DNA from 4 places in the Maricaulis virginensis genome. Region 3 is predicted to be linked to each of the others. Evidence: predicted binding sites of a transcription regulator. Region 3 holds the regulator's gene; each other region holds the start of a gene.

Region 1 (7,278 bases), on a different contig from region 3:
GCCCCGGCCCGCCCTGGATGCCGCCAACAACTGCACGGTCGAATTCCAGGTCCGAATAGAGCGGGGCGGCCATCACACCCATGGTGAAATCGCTCATCCGGTATAGCGAGATCAGTGCGAAGACAGGGATGATCCACCATCCCAGCCGGCCGAAAATGGCCTTGAAGGGCTCATAGACGGCCTTGGCGACCTTCAGCCCGAAACCGCCCTCCAGCTCACGCTTTCCAGCGCCGGCCCTGGGCTCCTTCATCGCGAAGACGAGCCCGGCGGAGACGAGCATGGCACCGGCCATGGCGAGGAAGGACACGTCCCAGTCAGCCCACTCGGAAATGGCGAGGCCCAGGCCGGATGTCATGTAGGCGATGCGGTAACCGAAGGAGTAGGCCGCCGCCATGTTGGCCTGCATGTCATTGGGCGCGGACTCGATCCGCCAGGCGTCGATGGCCACGTCAAGCGTGGCGCCCGAATAGGCCAGCAAGAGCGCGGCAATGGCGACCGGGACAAGGCTGACCAGAGGGTCGGTCTGCGAGATGATGACCAGCGCGATCACCGTTCCGGATATCGCCGTGACAATCCAGGAGCGGCGCGCGCCGAGCAGGCTGTGCAGCACCGGTATCTTCACCCGGTCAACGACCGGTGCCCACAGCCATTTCAGCGTGTAGGACAGGGTGACGAAGTAGAAGAAGCCGATCGTCGAGCGTTCTATACCGGCGTCGCGCAGCCAGTAGGACAGTTTCTGGAACACCATGTAGAGCGGCAGGCCCGACGCGAAGCCCAGGATCAGCATGGAGATCATGACCGGGGTGAAGTAGACGGTGAGCGTCTTGAGCCAGGTGGTGCGGCCAGCCGCACCGATCTCCGCATTGCTGTCGGCCATGTCCCTGAAACTCCAGCGGGTTGAGATCAGCCCATGCTGGCCCGCTTTTGCCGTCCGCACAAGTTAACGAGGACGGCGGTGAGGCGGTCGGGGTCGAGGGGTTTGGAGAGGAATTCGTCCATTCCGGCGCCCAGGCACAGCTTGCGGTCGCTTTCCGAGGCATTGGCGGTAAGTGCGATCAGCGGCAGGGTGAGCCCGGCTTCGCGCGCCTTGCGGGCAACATCCGGTCCGTCGCGCTTGGGCATGCGCTGATCGAGCAGGGCGGCGTCGAATTCCTGCACCGCCAGCGCCTCGCTGGCGGCCTCGCCATCGGTCACGAGCGTGACGGCAATGCCCAGGCTTTCCAGGCATTTGCGGGCAATGAGAGCATTGACCGGATCGTCTTCGGCGACCAGCAGGCTGAGTCCGGAGACATCGGGCTGTACGGACGGCCGCCGGGGTGCTTCGGTGTCCGGCGCGTCCTCCCGGCCCGTCAACCGGTCGATCAGGGTTGCCGGGCGGACCGGTTTGACCAACCAGCCCTCACCCGGGCCGGCCGTTTCGATGACCGCCGCCTTCTGGTCCGGCGCGACGAGGTGCCAGGTCCGCACGACGCCGGTTTCGGCAGCGGCCGCCGCCCAGACCGGATCGACAAGAAGCTCCCGGCCATCGGCCTCCGCGGCGAGCATGTCGGGCGAGTCGATTGCCAGCGCGTCGGCGCCGAGCGCCTGCAGCTGGTCGCACAGGCTCGTGCGCAGAATGGCATTGGGCGCCGCGACCGCGACCCGATGGCCCGTCAGCGGCTGTGCATCCATCACCGCCTCGACGGGCAGGTCGAAAACGACCCAGAATTTCGCGCCTTCGCCCAGGCGGCTTTCCAGGCCCATCGTGCTGTCCATCGCCTCAACGAGGCGGCGCACCATGGCGAGACCCAGACCGGCGCCGCCTTCGGCGCCGTCACGCTCCGCGGCGCCGCGCTCGAAATGCTCGAACAGGGTCTGCTGATCGGCTTCGGCAATGCCGGGCCCGGTATCGCTGACGGAGAGCGCCAGACGCACCGCGCCGTCGGCGCCGGGTGTGCCGGTAATATCGACCCGCACACCGCCGGACCGGGTGAATTTCACCGCATTGCCGATCAGGTTGAACAGGATCTGGCGCAGGCGGGCGGCATCGCCGATGACACGCACCGGTGCACCGGCGGCCTGGACGACCCCGATCTCCAGCCCCTTCTCCCGCGCCCGCGGCGCTGCGAGTTCGACGGTTTCTCGCACCAGCTCGACCACGTCGACCGGTTCGGGACGCAGATCGAGCTTGCCGGCCTCGAGGCGCGACAGATCGAGAATATCGTCCACCATCGCCAGCGCATGGTCGGCCGATGTGGCAATCGAGCGGACATAGTCGGCCTGGTCCGGACGCAAGGGTGTGGCTTCCAGCAGGCGGGCGACGCCGAGCGCGCCAGCCAGCGGCGTACGCAGCTCGTGGGTAACAGCGGCGAAGAAGAGGGATTTGGCGCGCTGGGATGCTTCCAGATCGTCATGCGCCTCGCGCCGGCGGGTGACGTCACGGCCGACGGAGATGACCCCGCCATCGTCGGGAAGCAGACGCTCGTCCCATTCGATCCAGAGCGGACCGGAGCGCGTGCGCATCAGCATTTCATAGCGGCGCTGACCGGCGGTCGAGACCGGCGGCGCCACGGAAAACCAACGGCCGACCCAGTCGGTGCGCTCGCCGCCAAACGCCGTGAGAAAGGCGGCATTGACGTAGAGCACGCGGCCGCTATGGCCGCGCACCAACATCAGCTCACCTGCCGCATCCAGCGCTGTCAGAAGAACGGCATCAAGGGCGGGCTCGATATGAAGACGGCGCGGCCCGGACTCTCTGGCGTGGCCGGCGTGGTCGACGCCTCGGCCGGCGAGATGCGTGACAGGGTCCGTGTCCGGGTCCGGCACGCGATCCGGCGCCCGGTCCGGGCTTTTATCCGCGTCATGGTGTCCTGTATCACCGCGCGCCGTATCAGGGTGACCCGTGACATCGTGATCCGTGACATCGTGATCCGTGCCACCGCACCCGGCATCAGCACGACCGGCATCGCTTCGAACGGCCGCCTGCCGTGCTGCCGGGCCCGTCGGACGGACGATTTCAGCACGCCGGCGCATGGGGTCAGGCGCAGACGCTCGCGCAGCCCCGGCGCCCGCGCACCGGTCTGCGTCGTCCTGCCTGTCACCCTCGCCCGCGGCGCCGGTGCGGGAGCCGTCCCGCGGCGCGCCGGACGGGAGCCCGGAGGATCCATCTTTGCCGTCCCGTTTCATGCCGTCCTGTCTAGCAGGGGACGGTTAACGAAGCGTCGTGACCGCCCCCGCCCGCGCACACCGCAAGGCCGGGCGCAGCGCAACACCGGGCGCAACCCGGCAGCGGCAGGAGGTTGCGCCGCGCCGGATCGCGCCCGGGCCTCCGGAGCCCGGTTTCAGGAGCCGCTCACAGCTCCGCCCTCAGCCTGCCCGCAGATAGACCGGGCGCAGCACAACGGCCTGCATGGCCATGCCGCCTACTGCGCGGCGAGCGCTACACCCGCAGACATCTGCGTCGCCTCGAACAGGCCGCGCCGGCAGGACAGCGCTTCGGCGATATGGATGCGACGCACGCCTTCCTGGCCCTCCAGGTCGGCAATGGTGCGGGCGACGCGCAAGACGCGATGATAGGAGCGGGCGGTGAGATTGTGCGCTGTGGCCGCCTCGTTGAGCAGGGCCTCGCCCGGCCGGTCCGGCGTGGCGACATGATCGAGAATGTCCGTTGGCAGATGCGCGTTGAGATAACCGCGTGCCGCCTGGATCTCGCGGGCCCGGGCGACGCGCCGGGCAGCCTCCGCCGTGCCTTCGGCCGGCGGCGGGAGGGCCAGATCGGCGGGCGTGACCGCGGGAACATGGATCTGCAGATCGATCCGGTCGAGCATCGGACCGGAGATGCGTGCCTGATAATCGCGCGCGCAGCGCGGACCGCGGCGGCAACCGGTACCGCCATCCCCGCCACCGCCGCAACGACAGGGATTCATGGCAGCAACCAGTTGAAAACGCGCCGGGTAGACGATGTGGGCATTGGCCCGGGCGACGGTGATCGAGCCGGTTTCCAGGGGCTGGCGCAGGCTGTCGAGCACCTGGGGATGGAATTCCGGCAACTCGTCGAGAAACAGCACGCCGCGATGGGCGAGCGAAGCCTCGCCCGGCCGGGCGCGCATGCCCCCGCCGACCATCGCCGCCATCGAAGCGGAGTGATGCGGCGAGCGGAAGGGCCGTGTCCGTGTCAGCCGCCCGCGCTCGAGCAGGCCGGCGACCGAGTGGATCATCGAGACGTCGAGCAGTTCCTCCGGTGCCAGGGCGGGCAGAAGGCCCGGCAGGCGCTCGGCCATCATCGACTTGCCCGATCCCGGCGGCCCGACCATGAGGAGATTGTGATGTCCGGCCGCAGCGATCTCCAGCGCACGCTTGGCCGCTTCCTGGCCGCGGACCTGGGCGAGGTCTGGACCCGTGCCGGTATCGAGCAATTCACCTGGCACCGGGCGGGCGAGCACCTGGGTGCCCTTGAAGTGATTGATCAGCTGGATCAGCGTCGCGGGCGCGAGAATGGCCAGGTCACCCCCGGCCCAGGCCGCTTCGGCACCGCACGCCTCCGGACAGATCAGCGACAGGCCGGCCGCATTGGCGGCCACCGCAGCGGGCAGCGCACCCGGCGCCGAGCGGATGCGCGCATCGGCCCCCAGCTCGCCGAACACCAGGTGTCCTTCGACGGCATCCTTGGGCAGTATGCCCATTTCCGCGAGCACGCTGACGGCGATCGGCAGGTCAAAATGCGCACCCTCCTTGGGGCGGTCGGCCGGCGCGAGATTGACGATCAGCCGCTTGGACGGCAGCGACAGCCCCAGCGCCGCAAAAGCCGCACGTACCCGCTCCCGGCTTTCCGTGACCGCCTTGTCGCCCAGACCGACGACGGAAAAGATCGGCTGCTGGCCGCCTGCTACCTGGACTTGTACGTCAACCAGGCCCGCCTCGGCCCCGTCGAACGCCACCGATGTCGTTCGAGCCGCCATGATTTCTCCCTGACGTACCGGGAAATTGAATCGCTGAGCAGCCGCATGCGTCGCAGAATGCCGCTCACCGTGCCTTTCTGCCACAGTCGCCCAGCGACCGCCCTAAAGGCCCATCATGACAAGGTTTTCCACAGACCCTGTCCACACCCGGATCAAAACAGGAACACAGAGTGAACGAAGAATCAGAACACGTCAAGCGTGTATTCTAGGCGGCCAGCCGGTTCTCGACGCAATCCCAGAAAATGGCGCAGGTATCGATGCCGGAGAAGCGCTTGAGCTCCTGCACGCCGGTCGGCGAGGTGACGTTTATTTCCGTCATCCGGCCGCCGATCACATCGATCCCGACCAGCACCAGGTCCCGCTCGCGCAGGACCGGGCCGATCACGTCGCAGATGGCGCGATCGGCATCATCGAGCTCGGAAGCCTCGGCCACACCGCCGACATGCATGTTCGAGCGGGTCTCGCCCTTCTGCGGTACGCGATTGATCGCGCCCACAGGCTCGCCATCGACAAGGAGAACGCGCTTGTCGCCCTTCTCGACCGCCGGCAGGAAGGCCTGGGCGACGACCGGTTCACGCGACTGGGCAAAGAACATTTCCAGCAGCGAGGAGAAATTGCCGTCGCCGGGGCGCAGCCGGAACACGCCGGCGCCGCCATTGCCGTAGAGCGGCTTGATGATGATGTCGGAATGGGTGTCGCGGAAAGCCCGCAACGCACCGGTATCGCGCGAGATCAGCGTCGGCGGGATCAGATCCGGGAACATCAGCGGCAGGATCTTTTCCGGGCTCGAACGCACCCAGGCCGGGTCGTTCAGCACGAGGGTCCGGCCCTTGAGGAATTCCAGGATGTGCGCGGCGGTCTGGTAGGCCATGTCAAAGGGCGGGTCCTGGCGCATCAGGACGACATCGACATCCTCGGCCAGGTCCAGCATGACCGGTTCGCCGAGATCGGCATGATTGCCCTGCTGGTGCCGCACGGTCACGGGACGCGCCCGCGCCAGCACACGGCCCTGCAGCCAGACCAGCTGGTCGGGATGATAGACGAAGAGCTCGGCGCCGCGGGCCTGGGCCTCTTCCATCAGGGCGAAAGTGGTGTCTGCATCCACATTCACCGTCTCGATCGGGTCCATCTGGACCGCAACGCGCATGGTCATCAACGTGTCTCCGGGGCGCCCAGCAATTGCGGACCGGAGTTAGGGGTTTGCGCCGCCGGATCAAGGGCCGGGCGGGCTTCCCCCTCACACACTTCCGCGCGGCGCTCACCGCGGGCGGGCAGATCGGTGGGCACACCATCGATGCGCACATAGGTGATCACTTCTTCCACACCCTCGACCAGCGAGGCATGGCCGGAGGCGCGCTCGAGCTCGGCCCGGTTGCGGGCAACGCCGAGCAGGTAGACATGGCCGTCGCGGGTCTCGACATTGAAATTGATCGAGCGGACGTTCCGGTCGGCCGCGAGACGCGCATTGACCCGCGCCGTGATCTGGCCGTCGCGGACCCGGTTGCGGAAACCGTCTCCCGGACCGATCTCCAGCTCGTTGGCGACATTGCGCACGGCCACCGACGACCAGGCCAGGCATTCCGCCATGCGGCGGTCGGCCTCGCGCGGCACGGCGCCGGTCAGAAGGGCAATCCCCTCTGTGACTTCCACATCGACCCCGTCGAGCGCATAGCCCTCGGTGCGCAGCATCGCGGCCTTGATCGAGACGGACGCGTTCGTGTCGTCCAGCTGGCGGCCGATCGAGCGCTCCTCCTGCACCGTTGAACAGGCGGTCAACAGGGCGAGGGCAGGCAGGGCCAGAATGCGGAACATGGGGACGCTCTCCAGTCGAATCGTGCGGTTCACTCTACGCGATGGGACGCGCAAGACCACGTCCCGGTTCCCGGCCCGGCTGCACGCCGTTGCCGCCGATCGGATTCAGATCAGGCTGACCGCGCCATCGCCGGGGACCCAGGCGGCGCGATGATGCACCGGAAGCCGGCCCGGCGCGACCAGAAACAGATCATAGCGCACAAACAGCCGCCGGAAGCGGGCATCGTGCCGGGCAAGCCAGAGGCTGGCTGCCCGTTCGATGCGCTGGCGCTGGCGCGGACCGACGGAGTCGCGCGCCTCGGCGACAGACGGACGCAGCTTGACCTCGATGAAGGCGATGTATTCGCCGCGACAGGCAACGAGATCGATCTCGCCGGCCGGCGTACGGGCGCGGCGGTCGAGCAGGCGATAGCCCTTGGCCGCCAGCCAGGCCATGGCCAGCCATTCGGCCCAGCGGCCGCGCGCTTCCGCTGCCTGCCGGGCCCGGCTCACCCCTTGTCCCGCAGCGCCAGGGCGCGGGCATAGACGT
Region 2 (7,278 bases), on a different contig from region 3:
CGGGGGCAGGACGGCCTGTCCTGACCCCGGCACACAGGATCAGCGCTGGCCGATCTCGGAGATCGACAGGGTGGCCGGAGCCATCTGGCCGCTGGAATAGGTCGCCACCCAGATCGCATAGCCGCCGCTGCCCGGACGGTTGATCGTGACCTGTGGGTTCAGACCCGGACCGGAATCGTCGTCGCACAGGAAACCGCCGCCGGGCAGGCCCACGATCAACGTGGTGTCTGTGTCGGAGGTCGCGGAAATGGTCAGCGGATACTGGCCGGCCGTGTAGTAGAGCACATAGGTACCGTCGCCCGTCGTCCAGCCGCGGCATTGCGTGCCCAGTTCGCGGGCGGATTCATACGTGCCGCCGGCGACGACATTGACCCGGTAGGGATCCGGCGTGAAACCCGCCTGCAGGTTGACCGAGCCGAACACGCCATTGACCCGGCCGCCGCCGCCTCCACCGCCGCTGCCCGACGTGCTGGCGCAGGCGCTGACCGCGAGGGCCAGCGCCGGGATGAGTGCAAGATGATGCGCCTTCATCACTACTGCCGTCCGATCTCGGAGACCGACAGCGTGGACTGGGCGAATTCGCCCTGGCGGTAGGAGCCGATCCAGACCGAGTAGCGGCCCGAGGTCGGATTGCCGATCGTCACCATCGGGTTGAGACCGTTGCCGCTGTCATCGTCGCAATACCAGTTGCCGTTCGGCGCCTGGATGATCAGCGTCGTGTCGGCGTTCGAGCTGGCCGAGAAGGTCAGGTTGAAGCTGCCGGCGGTGTAGTAGACGGCGAAGTCGACATTGTCGGCGACCCAGCCGGTGCAGTTGTTGAACAGGCTGCTGGCCGCGATCGAACCGCCGGACGTGACCGTCGTGCGATACGGGTCCGGCGTGAAGCCGGCGCGCAGATTGACCGAACCGAAAGTCTGGGCCGAGGCCGGCGCAGCAAGGCCGATGGCGGCGATCATGGCGAAGGTAGCAAGGCGTTTCATGGTGTCCCCTCCTTGGAGCGTTCAGGTCCCTCACAACGAAGGAAAGCCTAGGAGCGGGACTGTGAGGCCGGTATCCCCGGTTCAGGGGAGGGCCGCCGGGCGTGGCGAAAAGTCCGTCTGCAAAGAGATGGGGAGGCGATGCGGGACCCACCGCACCAGTCTTGCGAGGGTGCGAGGACGCTGGGCTGGTGCGGCCTTGGAGGTCCCGCATCGCACGGCCACCGGGACCGGGATGAGGTGGTGGCCGCACGATCACGACTAGACCTGCGCGGCCAGCCCTACGATCCCCCGTTCGGGGGAGAGGGGGCTAGCGCGCCAGCCGTTTCACCGGCTCATGCCGGTGGCAGCGGGGCTCGTGGTCATTGACCATGCCGACGGCCTGCATGAAGGCGTAGACGATCACCGGACCGACGAATTTGAAGCCGCGTTTCTTGAGGTCCTTCGACAGGGCCTCGCTCTCGGCGGTCTTCGTGGGCGTGTCCTTCAGCGACGGCCAGGCATTCTGGATCGGTGCGCCGCCGACAAAGCTCCACAAATGGTCCGAGAAATCGATGCCGCGCTCGCGCATGTCCAGCCAGGCCTGCGCATTGCCGATGGCGGCCTCGATCTTAGACTTCGAGCGGATAATGCCCGGATCGGCCAGCAGGCGCTCGCGGTCGGCATCGGTATAGCGGGCGATGATCTCGGGCTGGAAACCGTCGAAGGCGGCCCGCATCGTCTCGCGCTTGCGCAATATGGTGATCCAGGCGAGGCCGGCCTGGAACCCGTCCAGCATCAGCTTTTCCCACAGGGCCCGGCTGTCATACTCGGGCACACCCCATTCGGTGTCGTGGTACTCGGCATAGATCGGATCGTCGATATTCACCCATCCGCAGCGCTGGAGCATGGCCTGGCCTCGTTTTCGTGTCCGCCACACTCCACCCTGCCTGCGCCCGCCTGCCAAGCCAGGATGGCAGAGCGTGCTGACAGCGTCGTGGCAGGAGTGGCTCCAACCTCCCTCTCCCTTGGGAGAGGGATCGAGGGAGAAGGGGAAGGCGCGGCCGGAGCGCCGTACTTCCCGGGAAACCCAAAGCGTCATTTTTTCCCGGAAGCGCGAGAGCGCTGTCTTTTCCCGGAAGCGTGCAGCGCTGTCCGGGATCTACGGGAGACTCATCGCTTGGCATCGCGCTCTGTCGATCCCGGCTTCTTCAGCCCGCTTTCGCGGGCTTACGGCCGGGAAAAATGGTCCGGTTTGGCGGGCTTCCAGCCAGGAGACGCGCTCAGGTGTCGGGCGCTGAGGCGAGAACGGGTGCCGCTTCGTCGAAATCGCCGCGGATGTCGAACCACAGGTCTTTCCAGCCGGGGTTCATCGCCTCGATCAGATTGATCTTCCAGGCACGGCGCCAGCGCTTGAGGAGATATTCGCGCCGGGCGGCGGTCTCGAACCCCTCATGCCATTCGAACCAGACGAGCTGTTTGATCGCGTAGCGGCGCGTGTATCCGCGCATCGCACCGGTGCGATGCTGCCAGATGCGCCAGATCAGATTCGTCGTCCGTCCGACATAAAGCGCTCCGCGCGGCCGGCTCGCCATGATGTAGACGGCTTCGGGTGCATTGCTCATGAGTGCAATTATAGGTTTATAATCTTTTCGGTGCAACTCGTTCCTGAGCCGCTTTTGCGGGAGCGCTGTCCCGCTGTCCGGGGCCTGCGGGAGGTTCACCGCTCGAAATGATCTTCGGTCGGTCCCGGCGTCTTCAGCCCGCCTTTGCGGGCTTTCGGCCGGGAAAAATCCTGCGATTGGAGAAGAAAAAGCCTAAGGCAATTCCCGCAAGAAATTCTCCACCACTTTTTTCTCGCCGGCCTTGTCGAAGCGGACGGTGTATTTGGCGCCGTCGGCTTTCTTGACCGTGCCGTAGCCGAACTTGTCGTGGAAGACGCGGTCGCCCGATTTCCAGCGGCCGTTTGTGTCGCCGCTTTCGATCAGGGTGGCCTTGGCGTTGATGGTGGGCGGGGCCGAGCGGCGGCCTTCGGTCTGGCTGGCCTGGTAGCGCTTCCAGCCGGGGCTGGAATAGCTCGAGGCCATGGCGTCGGGCTGCTGGCGCACGCTTTCAAAGCCCGGACCGCCATCATAATAACCGGTCTCCGAGCGCGCCTCGACATGATCCATCGGCAATTCGTCGATGAAGCGGCTGGGGATCACCGTCTGCCAGCGGCCATAGATCATGCGGTTGGCGGTGAAGGTGATGATGGCGCGTTCGCGGGCGCGGGTGATGCCGACATAGGCCAGACGGCGTTCCTCCTCCAGCGAGCGCGTGCCGCCCTCGTCCAGCGAGCGCTGGGAGGGGAAGACGGTCTCTTCCCAGCCCGGCAGGAAGACGAGCGGGAATTCCAGCCCCTTGGCGCCGTGCAGCGTCATCAGCGAGACCTCGTCCTCGTCGGCGGCGCGGTCGGCGTCGGTCAGCAGGGCGACGTGTTCCAGATAGGCTTCCAGCGTGTCGTACTCGCCCATGGAGCGCACGAGTTCCTTGAGGTTCTCCAGCCGGCCGGCGGCCTGGGGCGTCTTGTCCTCGCGCCACATCGCCGTATAGCCGCTTTCGTCGAGCACGATCTCGGCCAGCTCGTCCAGCCGGCTCTGCCCGGCCTGGTCGCGCCAGCGTTCCACGTCGCGCAGGAAAACCTGCAGCGCGGTGCGGGCCTTGCCGCGGATCTCGTCCGTGCCGACCATGACGCGGGCGGCCTCGGTCATCGGCACGCCCATCTGGCGGGCGGTGACGGCGATCTTCTGCACGGTCGTGTCGCCGATGCCGCGCTTGGGCATATTGACGATGCGCTCGAAGGCGAGATCGTCCTCGGGCGAGCGCACCAGGCGCAGATAGGCGTGGGCATCGCGCACTTCGGCGCGCTCGAAGAAGCGCGGCCCGCCGATCACCTTGTAGGGCAGGCCCAGCATGATGAAACGGTCTTCAAAAGCGCGCATCTGCCAGGCGGCTCGCACCAGCACGGCGCTGCCGGAATAGGCGCGGCCCGAGGAGACCCAGTTCTCGATCTCCTCGGCGACATAGCGGGCCTCGGCCTCGCCGTCCCAGATGCCGCGCACGGCGACTTTCTCGCCGGCCTCGTCCTCGGTCCACAGCGTCTTGCCCAGGCGCGAGCGGTTGGCGGCGATCAGGCCCGAGGCGGCGCCCAGGATGTGGGCTGTGGAGCGGTAATTGCGCTCCAGGCGGATCACTTCGGCGCCGGGGAAGTCCTTTTCGAAACGCAGGATGTTGTCGACCTCGGCGCCGCGCCAGCCATAGATCGACTGGTCGTCATCGCCCACGCAGCAGATATTCCCCGTGCCCTGGGCCAGCAGCCGCAGCCAGAGATACTGGGCGACATTGGTATCCTGGTATTCGTCGACGAGGAGGTAGCGGAACTTGTCGTGATAGATCTTCAGGACATCCGGATTGTCCTTGAAGATGTGCAGCGTGTGCAGCAGGAGATCGCCGAAATCGCAGCAATTGAGCGTCTGCAACCGCTCCTGGTAGAGGGTGTAAAGACCCTGGCCGCGGCCTTCCGCGAAGGACCATTTGTCCTCTTCGCCCAGCTGCTCGGGCTTGAGGCCGCGGTTCTTCCAGCCGTCGATCAGGCTGGCCAGGTGACGCGGCGTCCAGCGCTTCTCGTCGATATTTTCCGCCTGGATGATCTGTTTGAGCAGGCGCAGCTGGTCGTCCGTATCCAGAATGGTGAAGCTGGATTTCAGGCCCGCCAGTTCGGCATGGCGGCGCAGGATCTGGGCCGAGACCGAGTGGAAAGTGCCCAGCCAGGGCACGCCCTCGACCGCCTCGCCGATGATCTGGCCGACACGCTCCTTCATCTCGCGCGCCGCCTTGTTGGTGAAGGTGACGGCGAGGATTTCCCACGGCCGGGCGCGGCCGGTGGCGAGGATGTGGGCAAGGCGGGTCGTCAGCACGCGCGTCTTGCCCGTGCCGGCCCCGGCCAGCACCAGCACCGGCCCGTCCAGCGCTTCCACCGCGGCGCGCTGCTGCTCGTTCAGCCCTTCAAGATAGGGCGTCGGCGGCGCCGGACGCGCCATGTCGGAAATGGAGAGGTTGGACATCGTGTCTTGGGTGCCGCCTTCGAGTCGCAATGACTGGTCAGTCTGGACCGATTGGCCCGCAATCCCAAGACCGGGATGTGCAATTGTTCGTATTTTGTTCGGGGTCTTTGTGCGCGCTGCGCGCTCTGCGGTGCTGCGCACCGCCCCCTCAGTCGGCTTTGCCGACAGCTCCCCCGCAAGCGGGGCGAGCCCTGTGCCAAGGCTTCCCCTGCGAAGCGGGGGAAGTGGCCGAACCCGGCCAGGGGCTGGGTGAGGTCGAAGGGGGTGAGTCGGCTCCTCGCTACCCCGCCATCTTCAGCGGCATGGTGGGAGCGTATTTCATGTCGATGCCCTTGATGTGGGCGGTCAGCCAGAGCTTGAGGAACATCAGGAAGCCGGACGGGACCTCGCCGCCATTGGCGCGGATCGTGCCGGCGTGGTCCGAGAACGTCTTCAAGAGGTCGGCATGGATCAGCTTGTGCGAGGCGAGGCCGGCGAAATTGACGCTGGCCATATAGGCTTCCTCGTCGCGGAAATGCTCGATCGTGACGCGGGCGAGCGCGTCGACGAGCGCGATCATGGACGCACCGGTCTCGCCGGTGGCAGCGCGATCGTGGATCGCGTTCATCAGGTCCAGAATCTGCTTGTGATCGTCATTCATCGACTCCACGCCCACATCGAGCGAGGCATCCCAGTTCATGATCGGCATGGTCGGTCTCCGGTGTCTGTCTTCGCCCGAGCTATGACCTGCCGGCGGCCAAGACACGGTTAACCCGGCGCGGCAAAACCGGCCGGATCCGTCAATATTATATGATGATGCGGGGTGGGCGGGCTCAGCCGAACAGGGCGTCGATACCGGCCTGGGCGGTCTCGTCGGCGAAGTCGTCCTCGCCTTCCTCACGGCCGTGGATCGTGCCGGAGGCCGCTGCGATCAGCGGCTTGATCTCTTCGGTCGCCAGGGATGCGACGGCCCGGCAGGTCGCCTCGTCGCTGCCCGCGCGCAGCCGGTCCTGGGCCTCGATCACGGCATTGTCGATCTGCAGGATCAGCGTCTCCAGATGCGCGCGCACGGCCCGCGGGGCCGCGGCATAGGCGAGGATGGCGAGGTCCTTGTCCTTGAAGGCGGACTGGCGGAAATGGCCGCAATAATCCAGCGGCTGCCAGTCCAGCACATCCCCGGCGCAATCGGGCATGTCCGGCAGCATTTCCATCAGCATCACCACCTCGTTGAAGTGGTTGAGATAGTCGGTCGCCAGACCGGTGACGGGATTGATATTGGCAGCGGCGAGCGCGTCCGCACCCAGCACGCCCGTGCCGAGGGCTGATTCGTCCTGCGTTGTCATATGCAGCCCGCCCAGTGTCATCCTGCCACCTTAGCGCGACATCCTTTCCAGAGCGCTAACCGGTTCGCGCGACAGGCGAAAACTGTCTTAACGGTGTTCTTCCTCGCTGATCTCGGCGAGGCGGCGGGCATAGGCGGCCTGGGCGTCGGCCTTGGCGATCCAGCCGATGATGGCCTGTTCTCCCGTGCGCTGGCGCACGGCAGCGCCATCGACCTGTTCGGCGTCCAGCACGCCCAGCGCCCGGCCCAGCGTGTCGTCCTCGAACACGCAGGTCTTGTCGGGGATTTCCGACTTGCCCCAGTCGTCCAGCGGCACCAGCACGTCGCGCACACGCACGGTCTGCAGCACCAGCCGGCTCGATCCGCCGGAGAGGTCATAGCCCTTGCGCTGGACCTGCAGCTGGAACAGCGAGCCGCCCAGCGCCGATTGCGACAGCACGGTCGCGAGCGAGACGGCCAGCAGTACCGCGACCGAGGCTTCATAGCTCGTGGTCAGTTCGAACACGATCAGCGTGGTCGAGAGCGGCGCGCCCAGCACGGCGCCGGAGACCGCGCCCATGCCGATCACCGCGAAGAAGGCCGGCCCCGCCGTGTGTTCGCCCAGTATCGCACTCAGTGCGATGCCGAAGGCCGCGCCCAGCATGGCGCCCAGATACATGGAGGGCGAGAATACGCCGCCGGCAAAACGGAAGCCGAGCGAGAGCACGGTCGCCAGCGTCTTCAGCACGATGAAGAGGATGAGCTGCTGGAAGGCGTATTCGCCGCGCAGGGCGTTGGAGGTGGCTTCATAGCCCACGCCGAGTATTTCCGGGGCGATGAGGGCGATGAGACCGATCAGAAGCCCGCCGGGAATGGGCAGCAGCCAGACCGGCAGATGCATGCGTTCCATCCACTGGCC
Region 3 (7,278 bases):
TGACGGCGCCGTCGATCGCCAGCTTTTTGCTCGCGCCCTCGGCCAAGACCAGTCGGCCCAGCCATGACCGTACGCGCGACGGTCTCGCCGGACTTCGAAACCGTCGCCGCCGCGTTCGAGCGCGGCGAAACCGCGGTACTCCAGGCCCGGCGTGTGGACGATCTGCTGACGCCGGTCGCCGCCTATCTCAAGCTCGCCCGTAACCGGGCCGACACCTTCCTGCTGGAATCGGTGGAAGGCGGCGCCTGGCGCGGCCGCTATTCGGCGATCGGCCTCGATCCCGACCTGATCTGGCAATGCCGCAACGGCCAGGTCTCCGAAGCGCGCGGGCTCGCCGTGGCCCGCCGCGAATTCACCCCTGTCGACGAACCGCCCATGCAGGCGCTGCGGCGCGTGATCGAGGATGCCCGCTGTCCCCTGCCCGACGGTGCGCCGCCGCTGGCTTCCGGCCTGTTCGGCTATGTCGGCTATGACATGGTGCGCTATCTGGAACGCCTGCCGGAAAACGCCGCGCCGGACCCGCTGGACGTGCCCGAAAGCTGTCTGCTGCGGCCACGCGTCATGATCGTGTTCGATGCGCTGAAGCAGGAAATCCAGGTCTACAGCCCGGTGCGTCCCGGCGAGTATTCCGCCCGCGAAGCCTATGACGCCGCCGTCGAGCGCATGCAGATGGCGCTGGATGCGCTTGCCGGCGCAACCCCGGACATGGCCGCCGCGGACGGTGCGCTCGGCGAACTCACCTCGAACCAGGACGATGCCACCTACCGTGAAGCTGTCGACCGCGCGCGCGGTTATATCCGTGCCGGCGACGCCTTCCAGATCGTGCCCAGCCAGCGTTTTTCCGCCGATTATCCTGCCGATCCGTTCTGGCTCTACCGCTCGCTGCGGCGCCTGAACCCCTCGCCCTTCCTGTTCTTCTTCCGCTTTGACGGTTTCGAGATTGTCGGCTCCAGCCCGGAAATCCTGGTGCGGCTGCGCGACGGTACGGTGACGGTCCGCCCGATCGCCGGCACGCGTCCGCGCGGCAAGACCCCGGCCGAGGACGACGCCTTCGAAGCCGATCTGCTGGCCGATCCGAAGGAACGCGCCGAACACCTCATGCTGCTGGATCTGGGCCGCAATGATGTCGGCCGTGTCGCCAAGCCCGGCTCGGTACGCATCACCTCGCGCGAGATCGTCGAGCGCTACAGCCACGTCATGCACATCGTCTCGAATGTCGAAGGCGATCTGGCCGAGGGTGAAGACGCGGTCTCGGCCCTCTTTGCAGGCTTTCCCGCGGGCACGGTGTCCGGCGCGCCGAAAGTGCGGGCGATGGAGATCATCGACGAGCTGGAGCCGCATCGCCGCGGCATCTATTCCGGCGCGGTGGGCTATTTCTCGGCCGATGGCGGCATGGATACGTGTATCGCGCTGCGCACGGCGGTGGTGAAGGACGGACGGATCCACGTCCAGGCCGGAGCCGGCGTCGTGCTCGACAGCGATCCGGAATCGGAACGGGTGGAAACCGTCAACAAGGCCGCCGCGCTGTTCCGCGCCGCGGAAGACTCACTGCAGGGCTGAGGCGTCGGCCGTCGGTGTGGCAGTGCGGGCGATCTGGCCGGACAGGGTCGTCACCGTGACGAATTCCACGCCGCGCTCCCGCGCACCCGCGATCCAGGCTTCCAGCACATCCAGCGTGGTGTCGTGCGGATGGCCAATGGCAATCGCCCAGCCGCGCGAGCGGGCCAGCGCTTCGGCCTCGTCGAGCCGGGCGGTGACCTCGGCCGGCGTCTGGACGTGATCGAGGAAGATATCTCGCTGCAGCGCGTTCAGTCCCAGCCCCGCTGCCACAGCCTGGCCGCGGCTCTCGCCCGTCGTCAGGGAATCGAGAAACAGCGGCTGGCGGTCGGCAACGGCCGACAGGGCCACACGCATCGCCCGCGGATCGGCGGTAAAGCGGCTGCCCATGTGATTGTTCAGGCCCACGGCTTCGGGCACGCGGCTCATCGCCCAGCGGACCCGCGCCTGAAGATCGCTGTCGCTCATGCCCACACGCAGGGCGTTCGGTCCCGGATCGGCCAGTCCCACCGGCTCCATCGGCATGTGCAGCAGGACATCATGGCCTGCGGCGGAGGCCTCGGACGACACGGTTGCGGCAGCCGCGGCATACGGCAGAACGGCGATACTGACGCCGGCATCCAGGGCGATGACGCGGCGCGCGGCGGCCAGATCCAGCCCGACATCGTCGATCACGATCGCCAGGCGCGGCCCGGTGGGCAGGAAGGCGTCGACGGTGTCGATATCGCTGCTCGCCGGGGCCATCCGGGTGCGCGCGGTTTCTGATGTCCGGACCGACTTGGCACCGCCCTGCGCATGGGCGGGCTCGCGAATCACGACCGCCGCATCTGCAACGGCAATGACCGGCTCCACCACGCCCGCATCCGCTTCGCCGGACTGGCTGGCCAGGGAAAACACCACAGCGCCAACGAGATAGGCAAACGCCACCAGCGCGCCGGCCAAGGCCGGCACGGCAGAGCTCGTGCTGCGAATCAGGGGGCGCTGATCGGGTTTCATGCGTTAACCACGCTCCAAAGGGCTTAAACCGGCGTTAAACAGCCCGCGGGATTGGCGCAACGGGCCGGACCGCCTAGATTTCCGCCAACCGGAGAGAGCCATGCTTCTGATCGTCGACAATTATGACAGCTTCACCTTCAACCTGGTGCACTACTTCCAGGAACTGGGTGCCACGACTCGCGTCATTCGCAACGACGCAATGTCGGTCGAGGAAGCCCTGGCGCTCGCCCCGGACGGGATCGTGCTGTCGCCCGGTCCCTGCGACCCCGCCCGCGCCGGCATCTGTCTGGGATTGATCGAGAAAGCCCCGTCCGACCTGCCGATCCTGGGTGTCTGCCTCGGCCATCAGTCGATCGGCCAGGTTTTCGGCGGCAAGGTCGTCTCTGCGATGGAAATCATGCACGGCAAGACCAGTCCGATCGAGCATGACGGAACCGGCGTGTTTGCCGGCCTCGCCAATCCCTTCACCGCGACACGCTATCATTCCCTCGCCGTGAAGCCCGACAGCGTGCCGGACGTGCTGCGCGTCACCGCGCGCACAAGCGATGGCGAGATCATGGGGCTGGCCCACCGGGAACGCCCCGTGCATGGCGTGCAATTCCACCCGGAATCCATTGCCTCGGAACACGGTCACGACCTTCTGGCCAACTTCCTGGCCATGACGCGCAAACCGCACGCGGCTGCGGCCTAGGTGCGCTCCGGCGCGGCTGGCGATTGCCTCGCCCGCCTGTGCACGCTATTCGCAACGGGTTCGCGAAGTTCATCACCGGTCTTCAGACACGTATGCCGATCTGTTCCACATCCTCCGCTCCTGTCCGCACCGCCGCCCGCGCGGTGAACGGCGCGTGGATGTGCGGAGCGCGCGTTCGATACGTGGCGGCCGCAACGGGATGCTGGCGCAAACCGGCCTGACCGACTGACCGCCCTGCCCCGAGACCTTTCCGAACCGGACCCTGTTCAACATGCGTTTTCTGTCGACCTGCCTCCAGGCCTTCAGCCGGGCCGAACGCCCGTCCCGTGACGCCATCGCCGGCGCCTTTGCCGAGCTGATGGACGGCGAGGCCTCCGATCCGGCCATTGCCGGTTTCCTGATGGGGCTGGCGGCCCAGGGCGAGACCCCCGCCGATATCGCTGCCGGTGCCCGCGTCATGCGCGCCCGCATGACGCGGATCACGGCACCTGAGGGCGCCATCGATACCTGCGGAACGGGCGGTGATGGCAAGGGCGCCTATAATATCTCCACCGCCGCTGCGATCGTGGCCGCCGGCGCCGGCGCCATCGTCGCCAAGCATGGCAATCGCGCCGCCTCGTCCAAATCCGGCTCCTCGGATGTGCTGGCGGCGCTCGGGATCGATCTGGATTGCGGGCCGGAGCGGGTCGAGCGCTCGCTGAACGAGGCCGGCGCCGGCTTCCTCTTCGCTCCGGCGCACCATTCCGCCGTCCGCCATGTCGGCCCGGCCCGGCAGGCCCTGGGCGTGCGCACGGTGTTCAACCTGCTCGGACCGCTCTCCAACCCCGCGGGGGTGAAGCGTCAATTGCTGGGCGTCTATCACCGGCGCTGGCTGGTCCCCATGGCCGAGGCGCTGCGCGATCTGGGCTGTGAGCACGCACTGGTCATTTGCGGCGCCGACGGGATGGACGAGATTACCACGACCGCATCGACCCATATCGCCGAACTGCGCCAGGGCCGGATCGACACCTTCGACTTTCATCCCGGCGAGGCCGGCATTGCCCTGGCGTCCGAGGAAGACCTGCGCGGCGGCGATCCCGCCTATAACGCCGCCGCGATCAACCGCCTGCTCGACGGCGAGACGGGGCCGTTCCGCGATATCGTCGTGCTCAATGCCGGCGCCGCGCTGCTGGTGGCCGGCAAGGCCGCGACCATTGCCGAGGGCGCCGGCCTGGCCGCCGCAGCCCTTGACGACGGCCGCGCCCGCACCACGCTCGACCGCATGATTGCCATTTCCCGGGGTGAAGCCTGATCATGACCGACACACCCGACACACTCGCCCGCATCGGCACCTACAAGCGCGCCCATATCGAGGCCTGCAAGGCCGAACGCCCGCTTGCCGAGGTCGAGGCGAAAGCCCGCGATGCCGCGCCGGTACGCGGCTTTCTCGACGCGCTGAAAGCCGCCGCCCGCACGGACGGGCTGGGCCTCATCGCCGAGATCAAGAAGGCGAGCCCGTCAAAGGGGCTGATCCGCGCCGACTTCGATCCGCCAGCCCTCGCCCGTGCCTATGAGGCGGGCGGTGCAACCTGCCTGTCCGTCCTCACCGACGGTCCCAGCTTCCAGGGCGCCGATGCCTTTCTCGGTGCCGCCCGCGACGCGGTCGCCCTGCCCGCCCTGCGCAAGGATTTCATGTACGACACCTACCAGGTCGCCGAAGCGCGCATGCTGGGCGCGGACGCGATTCTGGTGATTCTCGCCGCCGTCGACGACGACACGGCCCGGCGGCTCTCCGACGAGGCCGGACGCTGGGGCATGGATGTTCTGGTCGAGGTCCATGACGATGCCGAGATGGAGCGCGCGCTCGATCTCAACGCGCCGCTGGTCGGCATCAACAACCGCAATCTGCGTACATTCGAGACCTCGCTGGAAACCTTCGAACGCCTCGCCCCGCATGTCGGCTCCGGGCGTTTCCTGGTTGGCGAGAGCGGGATTTTCACGCCCGAGGATGCGCGCCGCCTGCAGCGGGCCGGAGCACGGGCCTTGCTGGTCGGCGAGAGCCTGATGCGACAGGAGGATGTCGCAGCCGCGACCCGCGCCCTCATGACCCCGCCCGGCGACGCTTGACGCGCATCAGGAACACTTATAGAACAAACGGCAGAATTCCTGATTTGTTCCCGGCTTGAACAGCGCCGGGATTCGTCCAGACGAGGGCCTGCCGTGCTGACCCGGAAACAGAACGAACTCCTGCTCTTCATCCATAAACGGATCAAGGAAACGGGCGTCTCGCCCTCCTTCGACGAGATGAAGGCGGCCCTGCAACTGGCCTCGAAATCCGGTGTGCACCGGCTGATCACGGCGCTGGAAGAGCGCGGCTTCATCCGGCGTCTGCCGCACCGGGCGCGTGCCCTGGAAGTGCTCAAACTCCCCGAATCCGCTGCCAGCGCAAAGGCGCCGGTGCCGTCGGGCGATCTTGGCCCCAATGTCGTTCGCGCCAATTTCAACAAGCCGGAAGACAGCGAGCGCGAAACCACGGTGGAAATCCCCGTGCTTGGACGCATCGCGGCCGGCGTGCCGATCTCCGCGATCCAGCACGAGACCGACCGTCTGCCCATCCCGGCCGACATGATCCGCGGCGGCGAGCATTTCGCGCTCGAGGTCAAGGGCGATTCGATGATCGAGGCCGGCATTCTCGATGGCGACACCGTGCTGATCCGCCGCTGCGAATCCGCCAACACCGGCGATATCGTCGTGGCCCTGGTCGATGACGAGGAAGCCACGCTGAAGCGCCTGCGCAAAAAGGGCGGCTCGATCGCCCTGGAAGCCGCCAATCCGGAATACGAAACCCGAATCTTCGGCCCCGACCGCGTCAAGGTGCAGGGGCTGCTGGTCGGCCTGATCCGCAAGTATCACTGACGGGGCAGGCACCTGGTTCTGGCGCTGTTTCCAGACCGTGCTCCCAGACCGTGCTCGCGGTCGGGAGGCGGGTCTTTGTGGCGCGCTGATCTTCTGGGCCTGATGGCTTGTCGCGCTGTCGGCGTCAGCCGCGAAAGCAAGCTGCCAGCTGTGCTGCGGGACAGTTGATCCCGGACTTCAACGAATACCGTCCGCGCCGGCTGCGCGTCGGATGCTGGCGGGTGCTGGCCGGTCACTGTCTGCGGTGGCCTTCGCCCGCCCGTCTCGCGCGGGCCGAGGTGCCATTTAGCGGCCGATTGCTGCCAGCCGATTGCCGGTCGGGCCGCCCTCCCCAGTCTACCTGATATGACCCGGCTACCTGATATGACCCGGCGATCTGAAATGCCCGGATTCCGTCGTCCGGCGTGTGTGCCAGGGTGAGCGAATATCGCGCGGCAGGACATGGCGGATGACGAGCTCGCCGCTTGCCGTTTCCCGGATCAACGCCCCGCCCTGCCGTGCCAGCACGCCGCCGTCGATCACGCGGGCGGCGCAGCTGCGGATCCGGTGTTCCGGGATGTTCAGCCGCGTCACGATCAGTCCTGCCAGCCGGCAATCCTCCGCCAGACCATCGAGACTCTCGAGCAGGCTGAAGACAGTTCCACCGGCCGTCTGCCCGGCGCATCCGGTGCCATCGCAAGCCAGTGCAAGCCGGTCCGGCCGTTCGTTTTCGCCCTCGGCCTCCAGGAAGACCCGCACCGGAAAGCGGCCGCGCCGGCGGTCGCTGACCGCCCAGCCCTCCGCGTCTTCATCCTGCGCCAGCACGACGCCGTCGCGCGTGACGAAGAGGTCCGGCCGCGGCCCGGTCGCCCAGATCGCCATCGCGACCAGCATCACGCCGATGCCCGGCACCCGCCACAGTCCCCGCGCAGCACACGCGATGGCAAATCCGCAGCCATAGAGCGCCAGCACCCATCCCGGCGCTGACGGTATCGTGCGTTCCGCACCCGGCCAGTCCGCCACCATGTGGGCCAGTGTCAGAACCAGATCGAGCCCCAGCCCCATGAGGGCGAGCGGCACGCCGTCCAGGCCGAGCGGCATCAGGAAGAGCGCCAGCACGCCGGCCGGCATCACCAGCAGGGTGAAGACCGGCATGACGA
Region 4 (7,278 bases), on a different contig from region 3:
CAGCCCCACCGGCTTGCCGGTGACCTCGCGGATATGCCCGATCATGTCGAGCAGGCCGTCGACATCGTCGAATTCGGGATGCCGGTTCGGCGAGATCGAGGCCTCGCCGACCGGAATGCCCCGGATCTCCGCGACTTCCGCCGACACCTTCTCGGCCGGCAGGATGCCGCCCTTGCCCGGCTTGGCGCCCTGGGAAAGCTTCAGCTCGAACATCTTCACCGCATCGATATCGGCCATGTCGCGCAGGCGCTGATCATCCAGCCCGCCGGCCGCATTGCGCACGCCATACTTGGCGGTACCGATCTGGAAGACGATGTCGCAGCCGCCCTCCAGATGCCAGGGCGAGAGCCCGCCCTCGCCGGTGTTCAGCCAGATCCCGGCCTTCGCCGCGCCGCGCGACAGGGCCTGCACCGCGGGTTTCGACAGTGCCCCATAGCTCATGCCGGAAATATTGAAGAAGGAGGGCGCATCATAGGGGTGGCGGGCGTGCGGTCCGATGCGCAGGGGTTCGGTGGCGGCGGCATGATCGTCGAGCAGCGGAAAGGCGCAATTGACGAAGAGCGCCGTGCCGGCCTTGTCCATCGGCTTGGTGGAGCCGAAGGGCACGGTGCCGCCCTCGCCCTGGGCCGACCGGTAGACCCAGTCGCGCTCCGCCCGGTTGAAGGGCAGTTCCTCGCGGTCCATGGCGAAGAAATACTGGCGGAAGAACTCGCCCAGCGTCGTGAACAGGTTCCGGAAGCGGCCGACCAGCGGGTAGTTGCGGCGCACCGCATCGGCGGTCTGGGCGCGATCAATGATGTACATGACGATCATCGCCAGCGCCGCGGCGCCCAGCGCCAGCACAAGGAGCTGGGTCAGGATGTTCAGCGCGTCCATTGCCCATTGCGGCAGCATCGACATGATTTTCAACCCCGTTTCATGACGGGCTCATCATGGACTTTCGCCGCGCCCCTTGCGAGGGGGCGCGGCGAAAACGGGTGTTGTTGATGCGATGTCCCGTCAGGCGGTGACGTCGACGCCGTTACCGCCTGACGTATTGCCGTCGCCGGACGGATTGCCCGCCGAGACGGCAACCATGGCGGCGCGCAGGGTGCGTTCGCCGATCACGAAACCGGTCTGCATCACCGAGGCGATGCGGCCATTGGGCTGGTCGGACGGGATCTGGGCGACGGCCTGGTGGCGGTGCGGGTCGAAGGCGTCACCCGGCTGGGGATCGACCTTCTTCACGCCATGCCGCTCCATCTTGGAGAGCAGGGCCTTCTCGGTCATCGCCACCCCTTCGACGAGGTTCTTCACCGCGTCCGGTGCGCCGTCCAGCGTCGCGGGATCGACGGCGCCGACCGCCCGCGACAGATTGTCGGACACGTCCAGCATGTCCTTGGCGAAGCTGGATACCGCATAGCTGCGGGCATCGGCGACATCGCGCTCGGCCCGGCGGCGGGTATTCTCGGCCTCGGCCAGGGCGCGCAACAGCTTGTCGCGCATGGAATCCAGCTCGGCCGTCAGCTTCACGATCGCATCGTCCGGCGACGCATCGGCACCGGTCTCGCCGGCCGTGTCCTCCGCGCCCGCTTGCGGGGTCGCGGCGGCGTCTTCCGTCTCGGGCTGGCCGTTGTCTTCAGGCTTGCTGTTTTCGGTCTCGCTCATTCGCTTTCACTCTCAAGATCGCGTGCCGTCGAGGATCTGTCCGACGACACGGGCGGTGTAGTCGACAAGGGGGATAACACGCGCATAGTTCAAACGGGTGGGGCCAATTACACCCAGCGCCCCGATGATTTCCTGGTCGGAATTCATATAGGGAGCCACGATCACGCTTGAACCCGACAGACTGAAAAGCGGGTTCTCGGCGCCGATGAACAGGCGCACGCCATCGCCGTCGCGGGCCTTGTCCAGCAGGGTGATCAGCTCTTCCTTGCGTTCGATGTCCTCGAACAGCAGCCGGATCCGCTCGAGATCGCCTGCCGCATCGACGCTTTCCAGCAGCCGGGCCTGGCCGCGCACGATCAGGGCGCGCTCGGCCGAGCCGCCGGACCAGTCGGCCAGGCCCTGCTTGACCAGGTCTTCTGCGGCACTGTCCAGCTGGGAGCGGCGCTGGGCGATCTCGGCCTCGATCGCCTTGCGCGCCTCGGCGAGGGAGCGCCCCTTCAGCCGGGCCGAAAGATAATTGCCGGCCTCGATCAGCGTCACCGGCGGCATGCCGTCCGGTGCGCGCATCAGCCGGTTCTCCACCGTGCCGTCCTCGAAAACGAGCACGGCGAGCACTTCCTGCGGCGAGAGCGGCACGAATTCGACATGCCGCAGCGGTGCCTCGCGCTTGGGCGTGACAACCAGGCCGGCCCCGCCTGCCAGGCCCGACAGCAGGGATGAGGCTTCCGACAGAAGGTCCTGCTGGGTGCGGCCCGAGCGGGTCACCTTGCCCTCGATCGCCTTGCGCTCGTCCTCGGTCAGCTGGCCGACCTGCAACAGTCCGTCGACGAACAGGCGCAGACCGGCATGGGTGGGCATGCGGCCGGCGCTGGAATGGGGTGCGGTCAGAAGGCCCATCTGGGCCAGGTCGGACATGGTGTTGCGGATCGAGGCCGGCGACAGCGACAGATTGCCGGTCTGCGACAGCGTGCGCGAACCGACCGGCTCGCCGGAGCGCAGATAGGCTTCCACGATCTCGCGGAAGATCGTGCGCATCCGTCCGTCCAGGGCGGCCAGGGTCGATTCGGGTCGCGTATCAGCCATGCCATTCAATTAATCTCCGCTTTGCGCCGGTTCAATTCTCTATTCCTGTCTGCGATCCCTGCCGCGGCGCTTGAAGCGATGCGCACATGCCGCTAGGAGCGGCCGGTATCAAGACGTGGAGAAATGCATGAGACCCTTCGGACGCGCCCGCGACGCACTGCGCGAGATCAGCCTGGAAGCCGGTGTTTCCGTCTATGCCGAAGGCTCCTGCATGGCCCGCTTCGGCGGCACGCACGTGCTGTGCACGGCGAGCATCGAAGACAGCGTCCCGCCCTGGCTGCGCGGTGGCGGCAAGGGCTGGGTGACGGCGGAATACGGCATGCTGCCACGTGCCACGCACACCCGGGGACGCCGCGAGGCGGCGGCGGGCAAACAGTCCGGCCGCACGCAGGAAATCCAGCGCCTGATCGGCCGCTCCCTGCGGGCCGTGGTCGACCTCAAGGCGCTGGGCGAACGCCAGATCACCGTCGACTGCGATGTCATCCAGGCCGATGGCGGCACCCGCACAGCGGCCATCACCGGCGCCTGGGTGGCCCTGAAACAGGCCACCGGCTATCTGATCGAGGAAGGCCTGCTGAAAGCCGATCCGGTGCATGGCCAGCTCGCCGCGATTTCCTGCGGTGTGATCGACGGGGAAACCCGCCTCGACCTGGAATACGAGGAAGACCGCCGCGCCGCAGCCGACGCCAATTTCGTCCTCACCAATACCGGCGGTATTGTCGAGATCCAGGCGACCGCCGAGGACAAGCCGATCCCGGAAAGCGATTTCCACGAACTCTTCGCCCTCGCCAAGGCCGGCGTGACCGATCTGTGCGCCGCTCAGCTGGCGGCGTTGAAGGGGTAGCGCCCGCGACCCATCCTTGGACCGGTTTCCCCGGAGGCGCACAGCGCATTCCGGCCCTGTGACTGCTGACAAACTGAGCACAAATGCCTTCGTATGCCGGGCCCCGGAACGGGGTCCGGGGAAAGCGGTGTGGGGTCAACGCGCTTGCCAGCGCGGCCGGTGGCGTTATCCTTCGGAAATTGCGGCAAATTGCTAGCAAGAGACAGACGGCGGGAGTGCGCTGGGGGGCTGGAAATGGCCCGCACGGGCTCTTTGGGAAGGGCCCCTTCCGTGAGGGAGGGTCTTCCGTGCAGGCCCACCCCCGCCGTCTGCTTCGCCGGTATGAGGGACGGCGAAGTTTCGTGTTCTGCCGAGGCCTTCCGCGCCTATTCGGCGGCGTCGCGGCCGTCTTCATCCTCGTCATCATCGAAGCTCAGCAGGTCGCCCGGCTGGCAGTCGAGTTCGCGGCACAGCGCCTCCAGCGTGGAGAAGCGCACGGCCTTGGCCTTGCCCGTCTTGAGGATGGACAGGTTGGCCATGGTGATGCCGACACGGTCGCACAATTCGGTCAGCGACATGCGGCGCTCAAGGAGCATACGGTCCAGGGTGACGCGAATGGGCATGAATGGCGCCTCCCTAAATCGTGAGTTTCTGTTCTTGGCGCATTTTCGCACCTTCGCGGAAGATCTCCGCGAGTACCAGCAGCGCGACCACCGCGAACCAGGCGCCCAGGTCGATATTCGCCGTCGCCGTGAGTTCCAGACCGCCCAGAACGGGCTGGTCCATCATGGTCAGCAGCATCGCAACGGCCCCCTGCGTGACGTGACGCAGAACCTGGTAGCCGGCGATGGCGATCGCAATGACCCGCAGATGCCCGGCATTTTCCGGCACAAAGGGGTCGCCCGCGATCAGGGTCGAGGAAATGCGGCGCAGCCGGTCGATCACGATCATGAACGCGATGATCTCGGTGACCAGCAGCGGGAAAAGCCAGCCGTGTTCGCGGATCGACTGGAAAAGCTCTGTGACAACACCCGGCGAATAGCCGAGGAAATCCATGACGAGCGTGGCAGCGGCAGCCAGCAGGACCAGCGCGGCGAAACTCAAAAGGACCCAGCCCAGATACCAGACGACATCCAGGATGATCTTCACAATGGATGCGAGCGATCCTTGGCCCAGTGTTTTCATGCCCGCCCCTTCCCATAGGCAATGCGGCTTGCGAATGAGGCCTGTGAGCGGCGCGTCCGCCCGTCAGGCCTCACCCGTCAGTAGCAATCATGCAGCAACCGGTGCAATCGCGTAGAACGCGCCGGCCGCAACCGAGATCAGCAGCATGGCATTGACCGCGATGGACGCGACGACCTGCATGCTCGAATTTCCGGACCTGACCATTTGACTGTTTCCTTTCTGCTTTAATCTGACCAATTACCGTTGTCATTCGTGGTACGCGGGACGGTGTCTCCCGTCCTTGTTGTTTATCGATAAACGAGAGGCGGCGGGTGCGCAAGCGAAAAATATCGTTTTTCGATATGAATTTTTCGAAAGGCGATAAAAGAGGACCGGAATAATGGCGATTTCAGACGGTGAAACCTGGGTTCTCGCAAGCCATAATGCGGGCAAGATCAAGGAGTTGCGGGACATTCTCGCACCCCGCGGGATCGCCCTGAAAAGCGCTGTTGAACTTGACCTTCCTGAACCCGAAGAAACCGAGCCGACATTCGAGGGTAATGCTGCGCTCAAGGCGCGGGCCGCCTGCGAGGCGACGGGCCTCACCTGCCTGGCGGATGATTCCGGACTGTCCGTCGATGCGCTGGACGGGGCGCCCGGCATCTATTCCGCCCGCTGGGCCGGCGAGCCGCGCGATTTCGGCCGGGCCATGCAGCGGGTGCATGACGAACTGGGCGAGGCGGCCGACCGTACGGCGCGCTTTGTCAGCGTGATTGCCCTCGCCCGGCCTGACGGATCGATCAGCCGTTATCGCGGCGAAGTGGCGGGCACGATCATCTGGCCGCCGCGCGGTAAGGGCGGGTTCGGCTATGACCCGGTCTTCTGCCCGGCGGGCGAGCGCCGCACCTTCGGCGAGATGGCGCCCGAGGAAAAACGCCAACTCAGCCATCGCGCCCGGGCCCTGGCTGCGATGATCGCGGCGGAATTCGGATCGTGAGCGACGGGCCGGCCTCCGGCCCCGGCAATGCGCTGGGGCTGTATGTGCACTGGCCCTATTGTGCCCGTATCTGTCCCTATTGCGACTTCAACGTCTACCGGCCGAAGGGCGATGACGAGGCGCTTCTGGCCGCCATGCTGGCCGATATGGCGCACTGGCGCGCCCGCACCGGTGCCCGGCCGCTCGCCAGCCTGCACTTCGGCGGCGGCACGCCATCCCTGATGACCCCGCAGCAGCTCGCCGCCGTGATCGGTGAGGCCGGGCGTCTGTGGGGCTTCGCCGGCGGCGCGGAAATCGGGCTGGAAGCCAATCCCAAGGATATCGACGGATTTGCCGGCATGGCCGCGGCGGGTATCAACCGGCTGTCGCTGGGCGTGCAGAGCTTTGACGACCAGGCACTGGTCTCGCTCGGCCGCGATCATGACGCTTCACTGGCGCGCCGGGCGATCGACGCGGCCCAGCGTGATTTCGCCCGCGTCTCGCTCGACATGATCTATGCCCGCGCCGGTCAGACGGCGGATGACTGGGCAGCCGAGCTCGGCGAGGCGCTGGCCAGCGGTGTCGGGCATATCTCGCCCTACCAGCTGACCATCGAGCCGGGTACGGCCTTCGGAAAGCGCGCCGGCCGCGGCGAACAGCTGGACGCGCCGCCGGATTTTGCCGCCGACCTTTACGAGCTGACCGAAAGCCTGTGCGCGGCGGCCGGGTTCGAGGGCTATGAAATCTCCAACCACGCCCGCGGCCGCGCCGACGAGTCGGTCCACAACCGGCTCTACTGGGAGGGCGGCGACTGGATCGGTATCGGCCCGGGGGCCCATGGCCGCATCGGGCGCGCGAGCGCTGGCGGACGTGCGGCGACAGAGGCCGCCCGGCGGCCGGCCGACTACATCCGCCGCGTCACAGAGACCGGTACCGGCATTGCGAGCGAGGAGGCGCTTGGCGTCGCGGACGAGATCGCCGAACGCATCCTGATGGGGATGCGCCTGGCGGACGGGCTGGACATCGATCATCTGCACGCCACTACCGGCAGCGGGATCGACCCTGACGGTCTGGCGCGCATGATGCGCCAGGGCATGGTGGATCAGGCCGGCTCGCGGATACGCCTGACCGCCGCCGGCCGTCTTCTGGCCGACGGGGTTTCCGGCGAACTCGTACCCTAGAAGGCCGGCGGTTCGAAGCTCAGCGGGGCGGGTTCGATCTCGCGCAGGCCGCGCGGGCGGATCTCGAAGATCGCCAGACCGCGCTCGATCATCCCGTCAGAGCGGAAGCGGAACAGGCCGTCCGCCCCCATGAAGCCCTGCTCTTCCTCGATCGCCGCACGCGAGAAGCCGCGCTCGCCGCCATCGAGGTGTGCGGCAAGGGCCATCGCATCATAGGCCAGGCTGGCGATGCGCGAGGGCGGACTGTCATAGGCTTCGCGATAGGCCGTTTCGAAGCGTTCGCGGGCAGCCTGGTCGGGGCCGGCAAACCAGCCGCCATGCAGCGCCGGTTCGCGCAGCAATTCCGGATCGTTCCACAGGCCGGTGCCCAGGAAGCGAACGACCAGCGGATCGACATTCTGCGA

Evidence for each region. Region 3 encodes LexA, which represses DNA repair genes until DNA is damaged. Its sites were predicted from a motif close to ATGTTCCNCTTGTGTTCC; they were not measured.
Region 1: a site for LexA is predicted at 5,087-5,104, ahead of PKE71_RS15915 (YifB family Mg chelatase-like AAA ATPase). Genes of this name have one in related genera too.
Region 2: a site for LexA is predicted at 5,143-5,160, ahead of PKE71_RS04675 (ATP-dependent helicase). Genes of this name have one in related genera too.
Region 4: a site for LexA is predicted at 5,049-5,066, ahead of rdgB (RdgB/HAM1 family non-canonical purine NTP pyrophosphatase). Genes of this name have one in related genera too.

The regions. Positions count from the first base shown of each region.
Region 1 covers NZ_BSFE01000012.1:75,752-83,029, forward strand. Annotated here, with positions in the region: gene PKE71_RS15905 (AmpG family muropeptide MFS transporter) at 1-877, opposite strand, end outside; gene PKE71_RS15910 (ATP-binding protein) at 904-2,805, opposite strand; gene PKE71_RS15915 (YifB family Mg chelatase-like AAA ATPase) at 3,402-4,937, opposite strand; gene gshB (glutathione synthase) at 5,143-6,090, opposite strand; gene PKE71_RS15925 (BON domain-containing protein) at 6,090-6,749, opposite strand; gene PKE71_RS15930 (YraN family protein) at 6,855-7,241, opposite strand; gene rsmI (16S rRNA (cytidine(1402)-2'-O)-methyltransferase) at 7,238-7,278, opposite strand, start outside.
Region 2 covers NZ_BSFE01000002.1:258,193-265,470, forward strand. Annotated here, with positions in the region: gene PKE71_RS04655 (peptidase S1) at 40-531, opposite strand; gene PKE71_RS04660 (peptidase S1) at 534-980, opposite strand; gene PKE71_RS04665 (DNA-3-methyladenine glycosylase I) at 1,288-1,866, opposite strand; gene PKE71_RS04670 (GIY-YIG nuclease family protein) at 2,240-2,581, opposite strand; gene PKE71_RS04675 (ATP-dependent helicase) at 2,774-5,059, opposite strand; gene PKE71_RS04680 (bacteriohemerythrin) at 5,340-5,747, opposite strand; gene PKE71_RS04685 (hypothetical protein) at 5,872-6,381, opposite strand; gene PKE71_RS04690 (chloride channel protein) at 6,469-7,278, opposite strand, start outside.
Region 3 covers NZ_BSFE01000004.1:206,967-214,244, forward strand. Annotated here, with positions in the region: gene PKE71_RS09395 (peptidylprolyl isomerase) at 1-67, shown strand, start outside; gene trpE (anthranilate synthase component I) at 64-1,560, shown strand; gene PKE71_RS09405 (divergent polysaccharide deacetylase family protein) at 1,546-2,553, opposite strand; gene PKE71_RS09410 (anthranilate synthase component II) at 2,654-3,244, shown strand; gene trpD (anthranilate phosphoribosyltransferase) at 3,516-4,535, shown strand; gene trpC (indole-3-glycerol phosphate synthase TrpC) at 4,538-5,350, shown strand; gene lexA (transcriptional repressor LexA) at 5,444-6,139, shown strand; gene PKE71_RS09430 (ComEC/Rec2 family competence protein) at 6,494-7,278, opposite strand, start outside.
Region 4 covers NZ_BSFE01000012.1:84,817-92,094, reverse strand. Annotated here, with positions in the region: gene PKE71_RS15980 (FMN-binding glutamate synthase family protein) at 1-894, opposite strand, end outside; gene grpE (nucleotide exchange factor GrpE) at 1,000-1,647, opposite strand; gene hrcA (heat-inducible transcriptional repressor HrcA) at 1,660-2,730, opposite strand; gene rph (ribonuclease PH) at 2,858-3,574, shown strand; gene PKE71_RS15960 (helix-turn-helix domain-containing protein) at 3,940-4,176, opposite strand; gene PKE71_RS15955 (DUF2975 domain-containing protein) at 4,190-4,738, opposite strand; gene rdgB (RdgB/HAM1 family non-canonical purine NTP pyrophosphatase) at 5,118-5,714, shown strand; gene hemW (radical SAM family heme chaperone HemW) at 5,711-6,874, shown strand; gene PKE71_RS15940 (penicillin-binding protein activator) at 6,871-7,278, opposite strand, start outside.